DNA from 2 places in the Proteiniclasticum sp. C24MP genome. Region 1 is predicted to be linked to the other one. Evidence: a T-box and tRNA genes for the amino acid it is inferred to sense, from the RefSeq annotation. Region 1 holds a T-box; the other holds one or more tRNA genes.

Evidence for each region. A T-box is a leader RNA that pairs with one kind of tRNA and senses whether it is charged. The one in region 1 lies ahead of ACHAL6_RS07690 (valine--tRNA ligase), so its partner is inferred to be a tRNA-Val.
Region 2: it has a tRNA-Val gene. The T-box ahead of ACHAL6_RS07690 (valine--tRNA ligase) is inferred to sense a tRNA for this amino acid. The anticodon was not compared.

What each region holds. Positions count from the first base shown of each region.
Region 1 covers NZ_JBINJW010000008.1:10,264-22,139, reverse strand. Annotated here, with positions in the region: gene ACHAL6_RS07695 (acyl-CoA dehydratase activase-related protein) at 1-2,171, shown strand, start outside; T-box leader at 2,185-2,398, shown strand; gene ACHAL6_RS07690 (valine--tRNA ligase) at 2,493-5,129, shown strand; gene ACHAL6_RS07685 (bifunctional folylpolyglutamate synthase/dihydrofolate synthase) at 5,245-6,552, shown strand; gene ACHAL6_RS07680 (DUF4364 family protein) at 6,603-7,118, opposite strand; gene ACHAL6_RS07675 (single-stranded DNA-binding protein) at 7,302-8,021, shown strand; gene ACHAL6_RS07670 (class I SAM-dependent DNA methyltransferase) at 8,391-9,119, shown strand; gene hslO (Hsp33 family molecular chaperone HslO) at 9,124-10,002, shown strand; gene ACHAL6_RS07660 (HU family DNA-binding protein) at 10,178-10,453, shown strand; gene ACHAL6_RS07655 (NADH-dependent [FeFe] hydrogenase, group A6) at 10,522-11,876, opposite strand, start outside.
Region 2 covers NZ_JBINJW010000011.1:25,616-37,491, forward strand. Annotated here, with positions in the region: gene ACHAL6_RS09120 (hypothetical protein) at 1-192, opposite strand, end outside; gene ACHAL6_RS09125 (PGN_0703 family putative restriction endonuclease) at 224-1,537, opposite strand; gene ACHAL6_RS09130 (general stress protein) at 1,849-2,439, opposite strand; gene ACHAL6_RS09135 (methylated-DNA--[protein]-cysteine S-methyltransferase) at 2,581-3,045, opposite strand; tRNA gene ACHAL6_RS09140 (tRNA-Val) at 3,168-3,243, opposite strand; gene ACHAL6_RS09145 (NYN domain-containing protein) at 3,396-4,283, opposite strand; gene ACHAL6_RS09150 (hypothetical protein) at 4,596-5,177, shown strand; gene ACHAL6_RS09155 (branched-chain amino acid aminotransferase) at 5,318-6,385, opposite strand; gene ACHAL6_RS09160 (tryptophan-rich sensory protein) at 6,789-7,586, opposite strand; gene ACHAL6_RS09165 (PilW family protein) at 7,699-8,298, opposite strand; gene ACHAL6_RS09170 (PAS domain S-box protein) at 8,327-11,395, opposite strand; gene ACHAL6_RS09175 (hypothetical protein) at 11,696-11,876, opposite strand, start outside.

The sequences.
Region 1 (11,876 bases):
TTTACGAGAAAGGCATGAGCAGTATTCCATCCGAGTCTGTGTGCTATCCCGGAAAACTGGTCCATGGCCATATCGAATATCTTGCCGCCAAAGACGTGGACCTCATCTTCTATCCTTGTCTTCCCTATGAGGAAAAGGAAGATGCAAACGCCAACAATCACTTCAACTGCCCTGTGGTCACATCCTATCCTGAGGTCATCAAGAACAACATGGATGTGCTGGCCTTAAGCAAAGTGAAGTTTCTGAATCCGTTCCTGAACTTTTTTGACAGAAAGAATCTCCATAAGAAGCTCCATGAGGTGCTGGCAAAGCATTACAGCCTCTCCCCAGCGGAAGTCAGAGAAGCTGTGAAAAAGGCTTACGAGGAGCTCGATCTCTATAAATCAGATATTCAGAAAAAAGGAGAAGAGACGCTTCAGTATATTGCAGAAAACGGCCTGAAAGGGATTGTTCTGGCTGGAAGACCGTATCATATCGATCCTGAAATCAATCACGGGATCCCCAATCTCATCACGGAATACGGCATGGCTGTTCTTACGGAAGACTCCGTGGCCCATCTGGGCACCGTGGAGAGGCCTCTGCGCGTCATAGACCAGTGGACCTATCACAACAGGCTGTATCGAGCCGCCTCCTTTGTGGCTGGGGAAAAGAATCTGGAGCTTGTCCAGCTGAACAGCTTCGGATGCGGACTGGATGCTGTCACCAGCGATCAGGTGGAGGAGATTCTACGCAGCAAGAATAAACTTTTCACGCTCCTGAAGATCGACGAAGGAAACAATCTGGGTGCGGCAAGAATCAGAGTGCGTTCACTGCTGGCCACCATGAGCGAGAGAGAACGACATCACGTGGAGATCAAGGATACGCCCATCACTTATGAGCGTACGCTGTTCACGAAGGAGATGAAGAAGACCCACACACTCCTGAGTCCTCAGATGTCGCCGATTCACTTCAGATTCCTGGAAGCTTCCTTGAGATATTCCGGCTTCAACGTGGTTGTGCTGCCGGACACGGATTTCAAGGCTGTGGATGAAGGACTGAAATACGTGAACAACGATGCCTGCTATCCATCCATTCTTGTGGTGGGACAGGTCATCAAGGCACTGAAGAGCGGGGAGTACGACCCTCAGAACACTTCCTGCCTCATCACGCAGACAGGCGGAGGTTGCAGGGCAACCAACTATGTGGGATTCCTGCGCAAAGCGCTGAAGGAATCCGGATTCGGACAGGTCCCTGTGATACCGCTTTCTGTTCAGAGATTCGAGAAGCATCCTGGCATGGATCTGGATATGAAAACCTTGAACAGCGCACTTCAGGCTCTTCTTTACGGAGATGTGCTCATGAGAGTACTTTATCGAGTAAGACCCTATGAAGCCATTAAAGGCTCCGCCAATGCGCTTTATGAGTCCCTGACGGAGAAAATCATAAAGGATCTGGAAGATCCTACCATCAAATCCTTCAATGACAACATCAGAATGATCATTAGACAGTTTGATGAGCTTGAAACCATTGATGTGGTGAAGCCGAAGGTCGGACTGGTAGGAGAAATCCTTGTGAAGTTCCATCCCACTGCCAACAACTCCGTAGTCAATGTCATTGAAGAAAACGGATGTGAGGCAGTAATGCCGGATCTGGTGGATTTCTTCCTGTACTGCTCCTACAACAATGTGGCCAAGAGAGAGGATCTGGGTGGAAGCCTTGGAAAGGCGCTGGGAAGCAGAGCTGCCATCGCCATCATCGAAGCCTACAGAAAAACCATGCGAACTGAACTGGAAAACTCCGTAAGGTTCCACCCGCCGGCAAGAATCGAGCATCTGGCGGAGATCACAAAGGATGTGGTTCAGATCGGAAATCAGACGGGAGAAGGATGGTTCCTCACAGGAGAAATGCTGGAGCTCATTGAGGAAGGCGTGGAGAATATCATCTGCATGCAGCCTTTCGCATGTCTTCCGAACCATATCACCGGCAAAGGCGTCATAAAGAAGCTGAGAGAAGAGAACAAGGACGTCAACATCACGGCCATCGACTATGATCCTGGCGCCAGCGAAGTGAATCAGCTGAACAGAATCAAGCTGATGATTTCCATCGCATTCAAGAATCTGGAAAAGAATCAGAGGAATCAGGACCTGAGTGATGAGGAAAAGGCCTTGACAATCATGAATAGACAGATATAATGGAAATATATTTAAAAAGGCGCTGAAAAAGAGGAGTATCCATGAAGAAGTGCAAAGAGAGGAAAACCCGCAGGCTGTAAGGTTTTCACACTAGACTCATGGAGAAGGTAGCTTTTGAGCTTCTGAGCTGAACTAACAGTAAGCTTGGACGGTTTATCCAAATCGTTAACGTATGAGAGCCCATGTCAGTGGGAATAAAGGTGGTACCGCGAGTCTTCGTCCTTTTAGGATGAAGGCTCTTTTTTTATACAGAAAAAACCGCCGAAATCACGCCTTTGAAGTATGAGCTGTTATGATCAAATGATACGAGGGAGGAAGAATATGGAAAAGAAGAATCTGGAAACAACCTATAGTCCAAAGGACTTTGAAAAACGAATCTACGAAAACTGGCTCAATAAAGGGTATTTCACCCCTGAGGTGAATAAAGACAAAAAACCTTACACCATCGTGATGCCGCCACCAAATATCACAGGAAAACTTCACATGGGCCATGCACTGGACCTGACCCTTCAGGACATCCTGATCCGTTTCAGAAGAATGCAGGGCTATGAAGCGCTCTGGCTGCCCGGAACAGACCATGCATCCATCGCCACGGAAGTGAGAGTGGAAAATGAACTGCTGAAGCAGGGACTGGTGAAAAAGGAAATGGGCAGAGAAGCCTTCCTTGAAAAGGTCTACGAATGGTCTGAAGAATACAGAGGGAAGATCCGAGATCAGATCACGAAACTGGGTTCCTCCTGTGACTTCACAAGAGAAGCCTTCACCATGGATGAGAACCTCAGCAGAGCCGTAAGAGAAGTATTTGTGAAACTCTACAATGACGGCCTGATCTACAGAGGAAACCGCATCACCAACTGGTGTCCCAAATGTGAAACCGCTCTTTCCGATGCTGAAATCGAATATGTGGAGCATAATGGCAATTTCTGGCATTTCAGATATCCTTATGCAGACGGATCCGGTTACATGGTCATTGCCACCACAAGACCGGAAACCATGCTGGGCGATACAGCTGTAGCTGTCCATCCGGAAGATGAGCGATTCAAGGACCTGGTCGGAAAGACACTGACACTGCCCCTCATGAACCGTGAAATCCCCATTGTCGCCGATGATTATGTGGATAAGGATTTCGGTACGGGCTGCGTGAAGATCACACCTGCGCACGATCCCAATGATTTCCATGTAGGTGAAAGACATCACCTGGAATCCATCAGAGTTCTGGACGATAAGGGCATCATCAATGAGCATGGTGGAAAATACCAGGGCATGGACCGTTATGAAGCCAGAAAAGCCATCATAAAGGATATGGAAGAGCTGGGTCTACTGGAAAAGATCGAACCTCATATGCATAATGTCAACACTCATGATCGCTGCGGAACCGTCATTGAACCCATCATCTCCAAGCAGTGGTATGTTGAAATGAAACCTCTGGCTGGACCTGCCATTGAAGCGGTGAAGAGCGGAGAGACAGACTTTGTACCTGAAAGATTCGAAAAGACCTATTTCCACTGGCTGGAAAACATTCAGGACTGGTGCATCTCAAGGCAGCTCTGGTGGGGTCATAGAATACCCGTATGGTACTGCGATGACTGTGGTGAAGTTCATGTCGATCATGATGCGCCAAAGCTCTGCGGCAAATGCGGCAGCAGAAGCCTGACAGAAGAGGAGGATGTGCTGGACACCTGGTTCAGTTCCGCCTTATGGCCATTCTCCACATTAGGCTGGCCCAATGAAACAGAGGATCTGAAGTATTTCTATCCGACTTCAACACTGGTTACAGGCTATGACATCATCCCGTTCTGGGTCATGAGAATGATGTTCTCCGGGATCTACAATATGGGAGAAGTTCCTTTTGATAAAGTATTCATTCATGGAATCGTTAGAGACTCTCAGGGAAGAAAGATGAGCAAATCCTTAGGAAACGGTGTGGATCCACTGGAAACCATCGATGAATATGGCGCAGATGCACTACGCTTCATGCTGATTTCAGGAAATGCCCCAGGAAGCGACATCCGGTTCTACCCTGAAAGAGTGGAGGCGGCAAGAAACTTCGCCAACAAGCTCTGGAATGCTTCCAGATTTGTCCTCATGAACATCAACCATGAACTCATCGAAAAATATAAAGACAGCACCAGTTATTCCATGGCGGATCAATGGATTCTGTCTAAAATCAACAATCTCATCGAGGAAGTGACAGAGAATCTGGAGAAATTCGAACTTGGCATAGCCCTTTCGAAGGTCTATGAGTTCATCTGGAACGAGCTGTGCGACTGGTATATTGAGCTGATCAAGCCCGTATTCTACAATGGAACCGACGAAGAGAAGGGTGTCAGCTACAGAATCATAAGAGATGTTCTCATCAAGTCACTGAAGCTCCTTCACCCCACCATGCCATTCATCACGGAAGAGATCTATTCCTTCCTGAATGATGAAGAGACCATCATGATGGCATCCTGGCCTGAAGCGGACAACTCTCTCATCGATGCTGAAATCGAAGAGAGAATGGGCGGAATCATCGAAGCCATCAAGAGCATCCGAAATCTGAGACAGGAGATGAACGTTCCGAACAAGAAAAAATCAGCACTGTTCATCCTTCCAAATGAAGGCAAGAAGAATATCTTTGAAAATTCAAAGGATTATCTCATAAAGCTCGCTTATGCGGAAGATGTGGTGCTTCTTGATAAAGACAGCACAGATGAAAACCACGTATCTCTAGTCACTTCCACAGCAAGAATCTATATTCCGCTGCTGGATCTGGTGGATCGTGAAAAGGAACTGGACCGCCTCGGAAAAGAGAAAAAGAAGCTGGAATCTGAAATCGAACGCGTGAACAGAAAGCTCGGAAACGAAAAGTTCCTGGCAAACGCAAAAGAAGAGGTCGTAGCAGAAGAAAGAGCCAAAGGGGAGAAGTACCAGTCCATGCTGGATGCTGTAACCGAAAGAATCCATGCACTGAACTAGTGCTGAAAAGAAAAGTATAAGTCAGGTTTCCTGCTTATACTTTTTTTCTTGATATTCTTTCCATGAAAAGTATAATAGAGCTATTGATAGGAATGAAAGATCAGGTGAGCTTGAATTGAACTATAAAGAGACACTGGAAGCGCTGCACAGCATTCCAAGAAGAAAGAAAGAAGAAAACCTGCACCGCATGAACCGGCTCATGGAGATTCTTGGAAATCCCCATGAAGAACAGCAGTATATTCATGTGGCAGGGACCAACGGGAAAGGTTCCATCTCCAGGATGCTGGAAGAAGTGCTGCTTTTGAGCGGGTACCGGACCGGACTTTTCACTTCTCCCTATATATTCGACTTCCGTGAAAGAATTCAGATCGACAATCAGATGATTTCTGAAGAGGATGTGATCTTCTACTTTGAAAATGTGAAAGCTGCAGGTGAAAAACTGGAGACTGAAGGTTATTCTTTTCCTTCGGAATTTGAAGTGGTCACCGCCATGGCTTTTCTCTATTTCAGAGACCAGAAGGTGGATGTCGCGTTGATTGAAGTGGGGATAGGGGGCCTTTATGATGCGACAAATGTCATAAAGCCGGTACTGTCGCTCATTGCATCCATCAATTTTGATCATACTGCTGTATTAGGGCATACTCTGGACTCCATCGCATGGCATAAAGCTGGAATCATGAAAGGGAATCCCACTATTTCAACCTCACAGCAGCCTGAAGTGCGAAGGGTCCTTAAGAAGAAAGCGGAGGAAGTTTCCTCCAGACTCAAATTCACCAGCACCAGAGAAATGAAGTTTCTTGAAATGGATGGACTTCATCAGAAAATCAGATATGATCTCCGCAGCAGAAAGTCACTCACAATAAGGCTTTCGCTTCTGGGTATCCATCAGATGCTGAATGCAGGTGTGGTTCTTCATGCGGCAGAAGAGCTTAAGCGTCTTGGATATGAAAAGATCAGTGATGAGGCCATCACTCTGGCTCTTGAAAAGGTCCGATGGCCTGGACGTATGGAAGTCATCAGTGAAAAGCCGCTCCTGATCATTGATGGAGCACATAATATGGACGGAGCAATCAATCTGAAAGAAAGCCTTGCTTTCTATTTTCCGGGGAAGAGTGTCATCCTGCTCCTGGGCATGCTTCGGGATAAGGATGTTGAAACCGTCACGAAAGTGCTTTCCCGAAACACGAAGAAGGTGGTCTGCTTCACACCGGACGATTTCAGAGCGCTGGAGGCGGAAAGACTCCTTCCACTGCTGCATGAAGGAGCAGTCGGAGAAACTGCAGATTCCTTCCAGGATGCCATAGAAAAAGCTCTGGATGCGTATGAAGAGGGGGATCTGATTCTCTGTGCAGGATCACTCTATACCATAGGGGATATGGAGCACGCATTTAAAAAGCACAGAACCCGCAAAAGCAGAATATAAACAGAAAATCCGCTGAAGTATATAACCTCAGCGGATTCTTTCTTTGCAGCTTATCTGATGAGTTCCTTATAGAGAAGCTCATAAATTTTTGTGGAATGGTCTTTCCAGTTCTGAACCGATTTATCTGCGGTTTCCTTTGTAGGAAAATTCATGCTGATCTTGATGAGCTCATCCTTGTTTTCAAAGGCGGACAAGGTAACCTGGATGGTTCCATGAGGACCTTCGCTGATTTCATGGGTGATGGTTGTTTCCTTGATCAGATGATTGATATTCTCCACCAGATACTTGTCAATCTCTTTTCTCTTTCGGTCGTGAATTCTGTCCTTGAACATTTCTAAAACTGATTTCCCCTGAGCGGATATGACTATGGCTTCTTTATCATTCACAACATCCAGCTCCACCAGACCCGTTTTGATGAGTTCTTCAATGTACTGCTGTAATTCGAAGTAATTGATATAAATACATTCTAATATGATATTTGAAAACTGGGTTTTCGTCAGGTTCAGTTTTGATTGAGACAGAGTATATAGAATCAGTAGTTTATTTTCAGCTAATGCATTATTCATTCCTCACCCTCCTTGGAGACTACAACAATCATACCCAAAAATTAAATTTATTACAATATAAAAATAGAACGGAAATATCCGGATACTACTGTGTACGTCTTCATATTATTATGATATGCCAGAAATGAAAGCTTGTAATCGACTTCATCTTTGCTATAATAAATTGTAGTACGCTTTTACTCGATGCGCACTGAGATACAACATAAATGGGGGGAACGCAACTTGGAAGAAACAAATGATAACCTGGTCAGACTCGAAGGCTACTTTTTAGATGAACCGGCATTCAGTCATGAGCTCTATGGGGAAGAGTTCTATCATGCGAAATTCTGTGTCAATCGCTTAAGCGATTCGAAAGATATCCTGAACCTTACTATTTCCGGAAAGCTGTTTGAAAAAGAGACTCTTTTCAAGGACAGATATACGAAAGTATCCGGGCAGCTGAGAAGCTACAATAAAGTCGTCGGAGCGAAAAACAAACTGCTTCTGACTGTTTTTGTGAGAGAAATCGATTTTCCGGAAGAAAAAGCGGAAGAACCCAATTCCATTGTTCTTACTGGATTCATCTGTAAAGAACCCGTCTACAGAATGACACCCTTCGGGAGAGAAATCACAGATCTTCTTCTGGCAGTGAACCGTCATTTCAATAAAACGGACTATATTCCGGTCATTGCCTGGGGCAGAAATGCCAAATACACAAAATCCATGTCCATCGGCGACAAGATTCAGATCGATGGCAGACTTCAGTCACGCAGTTATACGAAGACCTATCCGGATGGTCATACGGAAGAGAAGGTGGCCTACGAAGTGTCTTCCTCCATTGTTCATCTGGTGGAATCTGTAAACGATACACCGCAGGAAGATGAAGACTTGGCTGATTTTGAAGAAAAACTGAATATCTCCTGAATTTAGTTGACAGCAATGGAAATCGGTATATAATTAATTCATATTACAAGAGAGTAGGGATATTTATGCTCAAAGGTTTGCTGATATTCCAAAGCCTTATTATCGTGCTCATGTTCATTGCAGCTGTAATGTTTATCATTCAAGGCTTATTTATACAGAGCATCCTCTATCTGGCTATTGGAGCATTATTCACTGGTTATGTGCTGTCAAATAGAAAACATAAACCGGAATGAACCACGAACGGTTGTCTGAAAGGACAACCGTTTCTTTTCGCCCAGATTAGCTTTGATAAAATCAGATTTCATGATAAAATACTAATGTTCTTCATGACTGAAGGAACAATCAAGTACTGGATCAGGAGGTATTGTTATGGACAGTTATCTGGGTTTTTCAGAGATATATGATCAGCTCATCAGTGAAGACATAGACTATGATCACATCGCATCCTTTGTTCTCTCGAAAACTCCAAATCGAAATCTGTACCTGGATCTGGGCTGTGGCACAGGATCTCTCTCGATTCTTGTGGGAAGAGAGTTCAGAGAAACCTATCTTGTGGATCTATCCTCTGATATGCTTACTCAGGCAGTGGATAAATTCAATGCGATGAGGATTCCACACCAGGCGTTCGCCTTGTCCATGCATGAGATCGCATTCCAGGTGAAATTCAGTCTCATCACATCCTCCATCGATGCCATCAACTACATACTGGAGGAACAGGAAGTCCGCATGCTTTTCGATAAAGCATATGAGCATCTGGAAGAGGATGGAGTCTTCATTTTCGATGTGAATTCCGCTTATAAGATCAGAGAAATATTAGGTTCGAAGGATTATGTCTATACCAGAGAAGACCTGGCCTATACCTGGGAGAATTACTATGAAGATGATATCGTGGAGATGGTACTCAATTTCTTTGTAAAAAGAGGAGATCTCTATGAGCGCATAGAAGAAGTACACGAAGAAAGAGCATATGAAGTGAAGACCCTTGTTGAAATGCTTAAAAAGTCAGGATTTAAGGAAATTATAATCTGTGAAGATTATAGTGATACTCCTATTACAGATATTTCAGAAAGAGTAACATTCATTGTTAGAAAGAGGTAATGAAATGGATAAAATAATACACGCAACTGCCCAGAACGGCAGTGTAAGAATCATCGCTGCTGATACAACGGCACTGGTCAATGAAGCAGTGCGTAATCACAACACCATGCCCACAGCTTCCGCAGCATACGGCAGGATGCTCACTGCAGGTGCCCTCATGGGTTCCATGCTGAAAGGCAAGCAGGATTCCGTAACGGTACAGATCAACGGTGGAGGAATTTCTGGCGGTGTTCTGGTCACTGGAAGAGAAGATGGGAGAGTCAAGGGTTACATTGTAAATCCTGATGCAGACCTCCCTGTAAACGAGAAGGGAAAACTCGATGTTTCAGGCATCATCGGTATAGATGGTAAATTCACCGTGATCACGGATTTAGGCATGAAAGAACCTTATGTCAGCTCCGTACCGATTTTCACAGGCGAAATCGCAGAAGATCTGGCCTACTACTATACAGTCTCCGAGCAGACCCCTTCAGCAGTCGCTTTAGGTGTACTGGTGGATGTGGACGGTTCCATCATGAACGCCGGCGGATTCATCATCCAGATGATGCCAGGTGCAGATGAGATGCTGGCGGATCTTTTGATGTATCGTCTGGAAGAGATTCCCAGCATCACAACGCTTCAGCGGGATGGAAACACCATCGTGGAAATCATTGAGTATATCTTCGATGGAATGGACCTTAATATCCTGAGTGAAGGAACCCCTGCACTATATTGCGACTGTTCCAAGGAAAAGGTGGAAAAAGCACTTATTTCCATCGGAAAAGAGGATCTGAAGCAGATTTATGATGACAATGCTTCCGAAGAGCTGATCTGTCATTTCTGCAACAAGAAATATGACTTCTCTCATGAGGATATAGGTCGTTTACTGGATGAACTGAAATAATTCCGCAAACAAGAAAAACCAGATGGAACCGGGTTGTTCCATCTGGTTCATTTATGAAATCGTTTGAATTGAAAATCCGATGAAAATATGTACAAAATTGTCGGTAACACTTGATTTATAAGGCAAATTCTGTTTTAATAATCTTTGTGTTCATAAATAAGGAGGACTAATAATAATGAATAAAGCACAGTTAGTTACAAAGATCGCAGAAAAAACAAATTTTACAAAGAAAGACTCGGAAAAGGTGCTGAAGGCAACAATTGAATCCATCGTGGAAGCACTTACAGAAGGAGACAAGGTTCAGCTTTCAGGGTTCGGTACTTTCGAAGTGAAGAATAGAAAAGCAAGAGTAGGAAGAAATCCTAAGACAAATGAAGAAATTCAGATTCCTGAATTCAAGCAGCCCGCTTTCAGAGCAGGAAAAGACCTGAAGGAAATCATCAACGAATAATATATTATGCATGAATATAAAGAAAGAACAGCTTCGGCTGTTCTTTCTTTGTTTCTTCTGTTTTAATTCTACAGTTCTCTCTTGAAATAGGTTGTATGTAGAAGCTTATGGGCCTTCTCTCCACCTGGTTTACCCAGGAAGTTTTCGTAGAGCTCCTGAATGGCTTTGTTTTCATGAGACATTCTCACTTTATGCTGAGTATCTATCGCATAGATACCAGCGGCTCTCTTTTCGAGGATCTCCAGGTCTCCATGATGGTAGGGTTGTCCGCCTCCGCCTATACAGCCACCAGGACACGCCATGATTTCAATGGCATGGTAATTGCTTTTCCCTTGTCTGATGCTTTCCAGGAGCGTTCTGGCGTTTCCTAGGCCATTTGCGATGGCGAGGTTCAAAGTAAGATCTCCGATGGTGACAGTGGCTTCTCTTAAACCAGCCATGCCTCTCACTTCCGTGAAGTCCACCTTGTCGATGGTTCCGCCGGTGAGCTGAACGGCTGCGGTTCTAAGTGCCGCCTCTATGACACCACCGGTGGTACCGAATATTGAAGCTGCACCGGTTGATTCTCCAAGCGGATTGTCGTAGTCTTCATCATCCAGCATCAGGAAGTTGATGCCGGCTTCCTTGATCATACGTCCGAGCTCTCTGGTTGTGATGACGATATCCACATCCTTGACTCCGCCGTATTCCAGCTCGGGTCTTTCTGCTTCGTATTTCTTCGCAACGCATGGCATCACGGATACCACAATCATATCCTCTTCTTTGATGCCCATCTTTTCGGCGAAATAATGTTTGGTGATGGCACCGAACATCTCATGAGGAGATTTGCAGGTGGATGGAATATCCAGAAGATCAGGGAACTGATGCTCGAAGAACTTCACCCAGGCAGGGCAGCAGCTTGTAAGGATCGGTAGATTCTTGTTGTTTGTGATACGTTCGATCATTTCGTGGGCTTCTTCCATGATGGTCAGATCCGCTGCAAAGTTGGTGTCGAACACATAATCGAATCCGAGGTTTTTCAGAGCTGAAACCATTTTACCGGTGACAACGGTTCCTGGTTCAAGTCCGAAGAGTTCTCCAAGGGCCACTCTTACAGCTGGCGCCACCTGGACGACTACGGTCTTGTCTTTTTTCTCCAGAGCTCTCCATACTTTAGGCACATTGTCCACTTCCACAAGTGCACCCGTTGGACAGACAGCTACGCACTGACCGCAGAATGTACATGCAGTATCTTTCAGCTTGTTATGAAATGCAGGTCCGACTACTGTATCAAACCCTCTATCGAGACCTGAAAGAGCATATACCGTCTGGACTTCATTACACATGGTTTCACATCTTCTGCAGAGGATGCATTTCGAGGAATCTCTGTAAATCGCCTTAGAGGTCTTATCGGAATGAAACAAGGACATTTCTCCTTCATATC
Region 2 (11,876 bases), on a different contig from region 1:
TGAACCTGGATTCCATGAATCCGGTTCAAGCCCATGACCGAAACCGCCGTCCTCATTCTGATAAAAGGAAAGCATCTTCAGCACTTCTTCACTGTCCCTGTGCTCAAAATGAAATTCCCATCTGGCCAGATCCAGCGGTCTGGCATTGCGATAGATCCAGTTTCTTATATTCTGATAACCATTGTAATCCATCTGTTGTCCTCCTCTCAGACAGAACTTCCTGCTAATATCTGAAATACTTGTCTTTGAACCAGGATTCGTAAAAACGCGCCACATCATTGTTTTTCATTTTTTCAATGAGAAGCTCCAGCAGATCTTCCCAAACCACCGGAAGATAATGCCCCTTGAAATCATCCTTCAGAATCTTCTCTTCTGCCGTGAGGGCTTTGCTTCTTACCTTCCAGTTTTCTCTTGGATAGATCACAAGGAGGTAACTATCCCTGGAAAGGTGCACAAGATTTCTCATGCAGCTGTAGTTTTCCAGAAACACCTTCTGATTCTTGTGTTCTTCTTTTATGATCTCAGACTGCTCCAGAAGCGGTCTGTAGGTTTCCTCATACTTTCTGAGATAATCCTCATCCAGAGCTCTTTCATAGCATCCTTCGGTGTATTTGGCCACGACATAGACGTCCTTTCCGGATTTCAGCTTGAAATAGAAATCGAAGCAGGTTTTCCTTCCCTGGGTATTTTCGATTTCTGAAATCTTGGAGAAGGAAATATGCGAAGGATCGTAGATGATCTCATCCTCCATCCCCATGAGACCGAGCAGTGTGTCCAGTTCCCTGTAGCGCAGTAGAGGATAGAAGAAATTCACCGCCATGACCTGAGAAGAGTTCAGATGATGAGAATATCTGTGCCAGTGGATGGAAGAAAGATATTTGGAGCCCACAAGCTTCTCTTTGACTTCACGGGAAAAATTCATCTCGTAATATTTTTCAGGCAGAATATGACTATAGGTTCTACCGTTATGGCTTACCTCTTCCTTCACTCTTAAAGACTTCTCCTTGTAGGATTTCATGTGATCCATGACTTTGCTTCTGAAATCCCTGCAGTCCAGAAATGCCGTCTCATATGCCCAGGTAAGACTCACTGTGGCCAGTTCATGACTCGGAAATTCTTCTTCGGCAAGAAAAACAAAGGAACTGTCTGGATGAAGTCCGAACTCTTCATTACCGGTATCCGCCATATTGATGATCGCTCTGTAGACCGCCGCCTCTTCGGTGGTTCCCAGATTTCTGGCGCTGCTCAGTTCATTGATGCCGATGAGTATCGGCTGATCTTTTTTCCTTGTCAGGTCTCTTATATTCTCAGGGGTAATCTCTTTTCCGCTGAGAAGTATGAGCTCTCTTTTCGTATCTTCGCTGAAAGAGAGCAGCTCTTCCATCACCTCATCCTTGTAAGCCGAAGTACGAATGACCAGAAGATTCTTTTTCCCGGCATGACGTGCCAGAAACTCCTGCATCATCTTCTTTTCCTCCATCATCTTACCGCGATCATCCAAAAGACCTTTTTCCTTCAGCATCAGTGTCCTCTGCATCCTTTATCCCCCCATTTGCACATTGATTCATCGTTTCTCCAATATGCTTCTATTTTATCTCAATTTCAATGATAAATGTTAATTTCAAGATAAAAATTTGGAAAATACGAATAATTGCAATCGATTACCAGAAGGAGAAGAAAAGAGAGGATTTCTCCTCTCTTCGGGTTATTCAGTCTTTAATGAAGGTGGAATCCTGGGTCCAGCGGATCCTCTTCCTCCTCCGGAACATTCCTGTTCACTTTATCCAGGTCCGCATAGTCTTCCAGTTCTCGTTCATCCAGAGAAATGGAACGCTCTACGGATTCCTCTCAGTCTTCATCCACTTTTTCCATATGGTGTGGCGGATGGATCACATCGTCTTCTGTAATGGATCCTGGTGTCAGGATTTCATCGCGAACCGAAGGATCTTCGTAGGTTCCAGGTGTGGTTTTTCTGTAGCCGTAATCCAGTGCCACATAGGTGCCAGGGTTATCCGGATCTTCCTTGAACCGCTTCGTGATGGAATAGGTGCCGGGTGTTCTAATGTCGTTTATGAACAGATCTGGCGCTCGGTAGGTGCCTGGATTTTCGATATGGTTTCTGATTTCATCATTCACACCGATGAATACAAGGATGTTACCGTCATTTAGTCTGTCTCTGTAGACCACAGCATTCTCTTCCGGAATACCGTAATGGGTCAGAGAACCGACGAATTCGTGGACTCCTCTACCATGATATAAATCTCCGACTACAATCGTCTCTTTTCCTTCTGCATCCATGGACCCTTTAATCGTCTTGTACGCATAAGGTTCATTGGTGACCACGGATATCTCTCTGGGATCCAGGCCCATCTCTTTCAGATCATTGATGGCCAGAATCGCTTCTTCTTCTGTTCTAAATGTTCCAACTAGTCTTTTCAAAAGATAACACTCCTTTATTAATAATTGTTCTGTTGTCACCTATTACTGTATCGTTAATATAAGACCATTCTTTAACGTTTCAGTGAAATGATAGTGAAACCTCTGTTATCTTCTGTTCATATTTTACTACAGCGCCAATCCTTATCTGCTTTTTTTCTCCATCTCCAGCAGTTTTTCCTTCACATCGAGTCCACCTGCAAACCCTACCAGCTTCCCGTTCTTTCCGATGACTCGATGGCATGGTATGATCACCGGAATGCGATTTCTGTTGTTGGCCATACCCACGGCTCGAGAAGCCTTGGGACTTCCCACTGCCATGGCGATGTCTTCATAGGTTCTGGTCTCCCCTTTGGGGATTTCTCGTAAGGCTTCCCATACTTTTTTCTGGAAGGGTGTGCCTTCAATGCGAAGAGGGATATCGAATTCTTCTCTACTGCCCTGATAATATTCATTGATCTGTTTTTCCACTTCTGCAATGAGTTCTGTCTTTTTCTCTACCATACCCAGTATGGAAACTTTACCGAAATGAAGATCCGTAATCCTGCCGTCATTCTCCAGAACCGTCAGTTCACCTATGAGTGTTTCAATTGTATATTTGCATTTCATTCCTGATTGCCCCCCAATTCATTTCATGGTCTCATCATACCTTATCTTTCGAAACTATTAAATATCAGGATTCATAGTAAATGAAAGAAAAAAAGATCTGAACGATAATCGTTCAGATCCTATGGTGGGAAGAACAGGACTCGAACCTGCGACTTCCACCTTGTCGAGGTGGCACTCTCCCAGCTGAGTTATCCTCCCATAGGCAGTTTTGCTGCCCTTTAATTATAACAAATTACTTCAGTCAGGTATAGCATTTTTTTACTGTTTATGAAAAATTGTTACGATTGTTCCTTCTTTTCTCTCAAATCAGAAAAAGATGCCAGAAACAGGTCTCCGGCACCTTCCTATATTTACTTCATCTTCTTCGGTTTTCTTCTGTAGGTTCTTCGTTTCGGCTGCTGTGGAGCTGTTTCTTCCTCTGGAGCATCTTTTCCTTCCCCTTTCAGAGAAACCCACATGGAAGTGCCGTCTTTGCCTTTGGTGTTGAATTCCAGGAAGTCGAATTTCTTCAGGAACTTGGATAGCTTGGTGTCCCCGTAGTTTCTGACATCGAAATCAGGATATCGCTTCACAAGTCTGTTTCCGATCTCACCCATATTCATGCTTTGGGCTTCCACTTCATTCATCATTTTCAGCACGGTGGCTTTGATGACTTCAATATCCGTCATGCTCTTCTGGTCATCCACTTTATCCGTTTTGGCAGGCTTCTTCCCGTTGGTGCCTGGCTGAGCCTGAATTTCCTTCTTCTCTTTTTCAAGCTGAGAAGCTTTTTCCTCTTCTTCTCGCTTGCTCTTTTCATCGGAAGCCAGCAGAACGTCAAGATACTTGAACTGGTTACAGGCGGCGATGAATGGCTTTGGCGTTTTCTTTTCGCCCATACCCACTACAAGCATGCCGGATTCTCGTAATCTCGAGGCAAGTTTCGTGAAATCACTGTCACTGGATACAATACAGAATCCTTCCACATATCCTGTGTAGAGAATATCCATGGCATCGATGATCATGGCTGAGTCCGTCGCATTCTTCCCTACCGTATAGCTGTACTGCTGCACAGGGGTAACGGAATTGGCGAGAAGGATATCCTTCCATGATGCTGTGCCTGGTGACGTCCAGTCTCCATAGATTCTTTTGTATGTAGATACTCCGTAATTGGATACTTCGTCGAATATGTACTTGATGTACTTTGCTGAAACATTATCTGCATCGATGAGGACTGCAAACCGTTTTTCTTCTACCATCTATTGGCCTCCAAATTTTCTAACTTTTCTATTATCATACCACGAATTGTAATCAAAAACGGCAACTTTCCTGTGATTTTCTCTCATTATTTCTGATTTCATGCAGATGCAGGGCAATAATCAGGAAGAATTATTCCACATGAACTTCCAAAGATGGAATGAGAAAATATGTGTTCCCAATTCAGAGAAAGCAGACTATAATAAGATGTGCTTCCTTAATCAAATAAATATATCAGGAAATACTCATAAAGTAATAAGATTTACGAATTAGAATAGGAAAGTACAAGGACATAATGAGAGGAAGAGACTGAAATGGAATCATATTATATTTATCTTGTTTTCACGAAAACCGGTACATGGCTGTCACGTGTCATCGCAACATTTTCCGATATGAAATACGTTCATGCATCCATCAGCTTTGATGACACCTTCACCAGAATGTATTCCTTCGGCAGAAGGAACCCGGACAACCCTTTTTCAGGCGGTTTTGTCGAAGAAAACCTCAAAGGTGGTGTCTATGAGAAGTTCACTGAATCAAGGTGCCTCATCTACAAGGTGAAAGTCACGGAGCTTCAGTACTATTCTCTGATGAAGGAACTGGCTAAGTTCCAGAATGAAGCCGACAAGTATCACTACAACCTCATCGGTCTTGTAGGGGCAAAGCTGGGTATTCCACTGAAGAGAAAACACCATTACTTCTGTTCCCAGTTCATATCAGAAATACTGATCAACAGTAAAATCTATGATATCGACAAGGAACCGGAACTGATCTCACCAGATGATCTCTACAGCGTAGAAAACATGGAACTCCTTTATGAAGGATATATCTCCATGTATGACGGACAGCTGGATCTGGTCATGAATCCCAGTCTGAAGGCAACAGCAATTATCTAGTATTATTATTTTCACATTCCAACTGCCATAGAAGAAGAGGATGAATGAAACACCAGACGTTTCAAACGCAAGAGAGCAAAAGAAAGCTTCATGTTTCTCCAATATGAGAACATGAAGCTTTCTTTGTAATCCTTGAATTTCTAGATTCTCACGGTCCAGTCACGAGTATCTTCGATCTTACCCCACTGAATGCCTGTCAGGCCGTCATAGAGCTTCTGCGTGACTTCTCCGATCTTCCCGCCTTCCACTTCGAAAGTTTCATCCTTATAGGTCAGCCAGCCTACCGGCGTCACCACTGCAGCTGTTCCTGTACCCCAGACTTCTTCCAGCTTTCCGGTTTTCGCAGCTTCCACAAGCTCATCGACACTCACAAGTTTTTCGATGACTTCGTATCCCCAGGACTTCAGAAGCTCGATGCTTGACTTTCTTGTTACACCAGGAAGAACGGATCCGTTCAGTTCCGGTGTGTATATTTTTCCGTCGATTTTGAACATGATGTTCATGGCACCGACTTCTTCCACGTATTTTCTTTCCACTCCATCAAGCCATAGAACCTGTGAGAAGCCTTTCTTTCCGGCTCTTACAGATGCTCGGATGGATGCCGCGTAATTTCCGCCGCATTTCGCGTAACCAGTACCCCCGCGTACTGCTCTTACATCCTGATCCTCTATGAGAATCTTGATCGGATTGATTCCTTCCGGATAGTAGCTTCCAACCGGACAGGTGAGAATGCAGAACAGGTAGCTGTCTGAAGCATGTACGCCAAGACCTACATCTGTAGCAATCATGAACGGTCTGATATAAAGAGAGGTACCTTCCTCACTTGGAACCCAGTCCTTGTCCACTTCCACAAGTTTCTTCAGCGCTTCCATGAACATATCCTCATCCACAGCAGGCATGCTGACTCTTTCCCCGGATCTTGCCATTCTTCTGATGTTTTCGAATGGTCTGAAGAACTGAATCGCTCCGCTTTCTGTTCTGTAGGCTTTCATACCTTCAAAAATCTCCTGAGCATAATGGAATACCATTGCGCCTGGGTCCATTGGAATAGGACCATGAGGAACGATTCTGGCATCATGCCATCCTTTCTGGCTGTCATAGTCCATAAGGAACATATGGTCAGAGAAAGTCTTGCCGAATTTCACTTTACTCATGTCCTGCGGTTTTTCTCTCTTGTCTTCTCTTAATTCGATTCTGATATCTTGTATCACACAAAGCACCCCTTTTTACTGTTTCTAATGAATTAATTATACCTTAATCACCGGGATGTTCAACGCCGTCATCCCTTAAAGCCACTGTATGTAAACAATATCATTGCAACGAAATCGGGTTTTTCTTGACTGATTCACAATGAACTTTCTGGTCAGGTGACGATTTTTCGTCCTGATGCGGATAAGAGTACCTAATTGCTATAAATCCTAAATCCTAAACAGATTTCGTTTACATTGTGATTATTTTATCCAAATGATAATATCAGCTCTGTATTTTATCGAAATGATATTTCATATGGGATCATTTCCAGTCTGACGCGAAAAGCCATCTGCATCATGGCCGTGATGCAGATGGCCTCTTCTATGCCCTTTCTGGATAAATACGATTCTTTCGGACAGGTCAGGATTTCTTCTTCTTTGAAAAGAACAGGTACCCTTCCGCCATGACAAAGAGGAATATGCAGATGGACACCGCGATGATGACGAAAATGTATTCTCTGTCAAATCCGTCAGGGCTGATATGTTTATAGAGAATCCCTGCATATGCCCAGATCAGCACCAGTCCATATGCCATGTCTCGGAAAGAGAACATGGTTGTGATTCCAATGACGGCTCCGACTGCAAGGATGAGAATGGTCCATATGGATTCTGAAATCCCGAATCCTCTCCATCCGATATCCACCAGAAGTGTTGTCACATTGGCTATGGTGGCTACGGTGATCCATCCGAAATACACGCTGAACGGCAATCGGATGAAGAGTCTTTCTCTTCCGCTTAATACGGCGTTTTTCGTCATGAAGTTGATGCCGATGAGGGAAGCGAGAATCGCAAGCATCAGGAAAGTGGATAACAGTATCTGATCATAATGCCATGTGAGAATCCACAACGCATTGGCTATGGAAGAAATGGAAAACACGATTCCGATTCGAGTCAGGAGATTTCTGTTTCCATCTCTTGTACCGCTTTTCAGTACGCCCATCTGATATAAGACATATAAGGCCAGCAGAAAATAAATCACACCCCAGATGCTGAAAGTGATTCCAGCCGGAGCAAAGAGATTGGGATAGGAATCGGATACCTCTCCAGTTCCCTTGCCGTTGATGGGCAGAATATTGGCCAGTGCATTCATTACGATCATGATGGCATAGGTTACGACTACTAGAATCTTAATCGGAGTGGATGGTGTTTTTTCGTTCATAATCACGTTCTCCTTTTTCTTGGTATTGAACCAGACCAGAATCAGAAATCTTACTATACTAAGCATACTACAAAAATAGAGCCAGATAATGAACATCGGGCTCTATTCACGATTATTTCAAATATTCGATTGTCAGCGACTGCTCGGGAAGCACTGCATCGTCCTGGTTTATACCGGTGCCCGATGAAGACATGTTAAGGAGATTGATGCTGGTGGTCAGGACAGATTCACTGCCGTTATACAGTCCGCTCAGATGAAGCTCCAGAAGAATCTTCCCGTTTTCCGTATCATTGTCAGCGATTCCGAAAAAAGAATCCTTGCTGTATTGTCCTGGTAAGACCACTTTATGAAAATCATCTCCGTTGTCTTTGAATATCACGATTTTACCGGCATCTTTTTCTGTTTCCTGAAAGGAGATATAGCTCAGATCATTTCCTTCTCCTGCTGTTTCCGGATCAAAGCCGTTTTCCAGCAGATTCAGTTTTCTGGCATAACGGATTTCGTTCTGAATCAGCTCCATACCGAGCCTTGTATCATTCTGAACAAATGCTTTCCTGGATCCTGTGCTGTAGGTGGATGCGCCACTGAAAAACAGTGTGCCTATGACGCCCATGATGATCGCTGTAATGGCGACTGTTATGAGCACCTCCACCAGTGTGAACCCCTTGCTGGAGGCTTTATGCTTTCTCTTTGAACCGAATTCCGTATTCATCTTCTACCTCCCGCTTCAATGGTCTTTCTCACCCTAACACCTGATCCACAAACAGGTCAACGATCACAGGATCAAACTGCGTACCTGCACAGGATTTCAGTTCCGCTACAGCTTCTTCCTTGGTGATGGAAGTTCTGTATCCTCTGATTCCTGTCATGGTCTCATAGGAATCTGCCACCGCAATGATTCTGGAGAGCAGAGGAATCTCTTCCCCTTTCAGTTTTCTGGGATATCCGTTTCCGTTGTACCATTCGTGATGACTGAGTACAATTTCAGCCAGATGCTTGTAGTCATCCACTTCTTTCAGCAGCTGGTATCCGATTTCAGAATGCTTTCTGATCTGGCTGATTTCTTTATCGGTAAGCTTTCCGGCTTTCTGAAGTATATCCTTGGACACCATGACTTTCCCGATGTCATGAAGTCTAGCCGCCAGTCTGAGGTCTTCAATCACATTCTCCTTGAGACCCATCGCCATGCCCAGCTTCTCAGCATATTCCGTCACTTCTCTGTTGTGCTGGAACATTTCATGATTCTTCCTGTTCAGTTTATTGAGCAGCTTGTCAATGGTCTTTCTCTTGATGGTCTGCCCGTATCTCAGCTTATTTCGATACATGTTGTTGTCCGCTTCCGTGAATACGTCATCAAAATCTTCCTCTGCTCTTCTCATGACGGAATATCCTATGGCAAGAGATACGGAAAGCGAGTCCACTTTTGTCTTGGACGCAAGAGATACGATTCTGTCCTTCAGCGCTTTGGCCTGTGCTCTGTCGCTGTTGGGAAGAAGGAGGATGAATTCATCTCCCCCAGTTCTGCAGACCACATCTTCCTGTCTTGTGACTTCCTTGATGATTGTCGCAACCTCTTTCAGAAGCTTGTCTCCTGTGGCATGACCAAATGCGTCATTGGTGAGCTTCAGCCCGTTGACATCCACCACCATCACCGTCAGGGGAAGGCTCAGGATATCGCTGATGCTTTTCACGGCTTCATTCAGATACCTTCTGTTGAAAAGCCCCGTCAGGGCATCGCGATAGCTGAGGTCTTCGATGTTCTTCATTTCCTCTCGCCTTCTTGTGATGTCCTTGAAGATGACCACTGCACCGATGATCTCATTCTCACTGCCAGTAATCGGTGCTGCACTGAGCTCGATGAACACTTCTTCATGTCCCTTTGTGAGGAGTCTGTAATCTTCCACCAGCTCCACCTTGTTTCTGCTTCTCATGCTTTCCCGGGCTATGTTTGTGAAATGATTTCCATGCTGGTCATGGATATGGAGTACCTCTTCCAGAGGTCTTCCTTTGGCTTCTTCCTGAGTCCAGCCCGTGAAGGTTTCAGCCATATTGTTCATGATGACGACATTGCCGTAGGAATCTGTCGATATCACAGCATCCGCAGCAGAATGGATCGTGTTTTTGAAAAGATCCTTTTCAATGAGGAAGTAACTTTCCAGCTGCTTTCTTTCTGTGATGTCTCTTATGAAATGGATGAGTTTTCTTTCTTTTCCTTCCAGTGTGGAAACGGAAACTTCCACATCGAAGATTGTTCCATCTTTTTTCCTGTGGCGCGATTCAAAGAGTTCAGAACCCCTTTCATAGATTCTCTGCGCTTTTTCTCTGGCGCTCTTGGCATCTTCCATGATGGTGTGTTTCATGATGCTCATCCCGATGAGTTCTTCTTTTGTGTACCCGCACATACCGCAGTAGGCTTCATTGACGTCGATGATCTTCAGCTCTTCATCCAGTGCATAGTAACCGTCTCTCGTGGTTTCAAGGACAGTTCGTAAATACAGCTCTCTCTCTTTCGTCTCTTTTTCAGAAAGAACCTCTTTCGTGATGTCTCTATGATTTCCGAAGATACCGATGAGGTGTTCCTGATCATCATACAGGCACATGTAGTCCCCGGCGATAGCAATCTCTTTTCCGTCCTTCCTTTCCTTCTCGAACACAACCCTCAGGTTGCTTTGATCAAGAAGAGCTTTCAGTTCTTCTATGCCTTCCTCAGGATCACACAGAATACTTGCCGGCACTTTCTCATTTCTGATCTCCTCTTCCGTAATGCCGTACAGGTCCAGAAGTGCGGGATTGATTCTGTTGATTTTCAGATTCCTGCAGATCTCTTTCAGCACCTGATCCCGATTGTTCTCCGGAACTTCTTTCCAGGATACCGGGTGATCAAGCATCAGAAAAAACTTCGCATTGTTGGACTGGGTGAAATAGATGTTGAGCCACATTTCATTTTCCGCCAGTTTATCTTCCGCAAGTTTTCTTTCTGTGATGTCTCGACTGATGCCCAGAAAACCGGTGAGTTCATTATTCGGTCCCCAGTAAGGGGTCTTCAGCGTTTCAAGAAAGCTCTTGGTTCCATCCGAAAGCGTAACCCATTCTTCGTTTTTACGTGGGGTCAGATCCTTGAGAATCAGTGCATCCTTTTCTCTGAATAAATCTGCTATGGCATCCGGATACAGATCATAATCTGTGTAGCCTATGATTTTTTCTTTCGGAAGATTCAGCAGTGCAGCGAAATTGTTGTTGCATCCCCTGTAGTAACCATCCACATCCTTGAAGAAGACCAGATCATAGATGGAGTCCAGAAACCGGTTGATGGGGCTTTCGAGGTCCTCCAGTCCCATGAGCATATCACTGCCATACTTGGTTTTCATGTCCTTTACTACGGAGTGTGCTCTCTGCTCTATGCCACGATCGGGAATCTTCATATCAAACGGCTCATCGATATAGGCCGACAGTTTGAGAAAACCCGTTGTACCGATAACTTCTCCTTCATGGTCTTTCATGAGAGAAATCATTCCGGAAAGCACGGTTTCCTTTCCACTCTTCATCAGATAGATCAGATCCTGATTACCAGGCTCTTTCCCGCTTCTGACCATGCTCATGATATTCTGGTAGGTCTTATGGGATTTACTGCTGAGAACAGAAAACAAGCTCCTGCGCTCAACCTGGGCAGGAGAATAACCCAGAGTATCTCTCCAGGCTTCGTTGGTATAGATGAGATTACACTCTAAATCAACGGATTGAATCATTGTACTTGAGTAATCCATTATATTCTTATACGTGAAACTGGTAGTAAGATCTGCTCTTTCCATTCTGTCCTCCCGATATATCCGGTCATGTTGTGAACACATGACACTGAATCAACCTCAGCTTGTTAAAATATTAATGATGCTTATTATATTATTATAATTTATTCATTCTATCCATTCAATCTTATATGGATAATATACTTCATAATTTTCATCAGCACCTTCTATAGTGTATCCGTCATGCATTAAGCTGGGATATGAATCCTTCTGATGACTATTTTCAAGAGGAGCCTTCTTTCTGCAAGAAGACTCCTCTTAACATCTGGTTTTTGAAAGCCGTTCTTTCAGTCATCACCACCGCCATTAAGGTGCAGCGGTTTCCTCAGTCGCTTCATTGTCTGCCGGATCCGGCTCCTCTTCTACCCTCTGCAGGCCTGTCCCGACTTCAAACAAGGATGCAAGGTCGGAAAATCCGACGCTGTCTACATAAAAACTGTACTCCTCATAAGGTATGTCTGATGATGCCAGTCCTCTTACATACTGC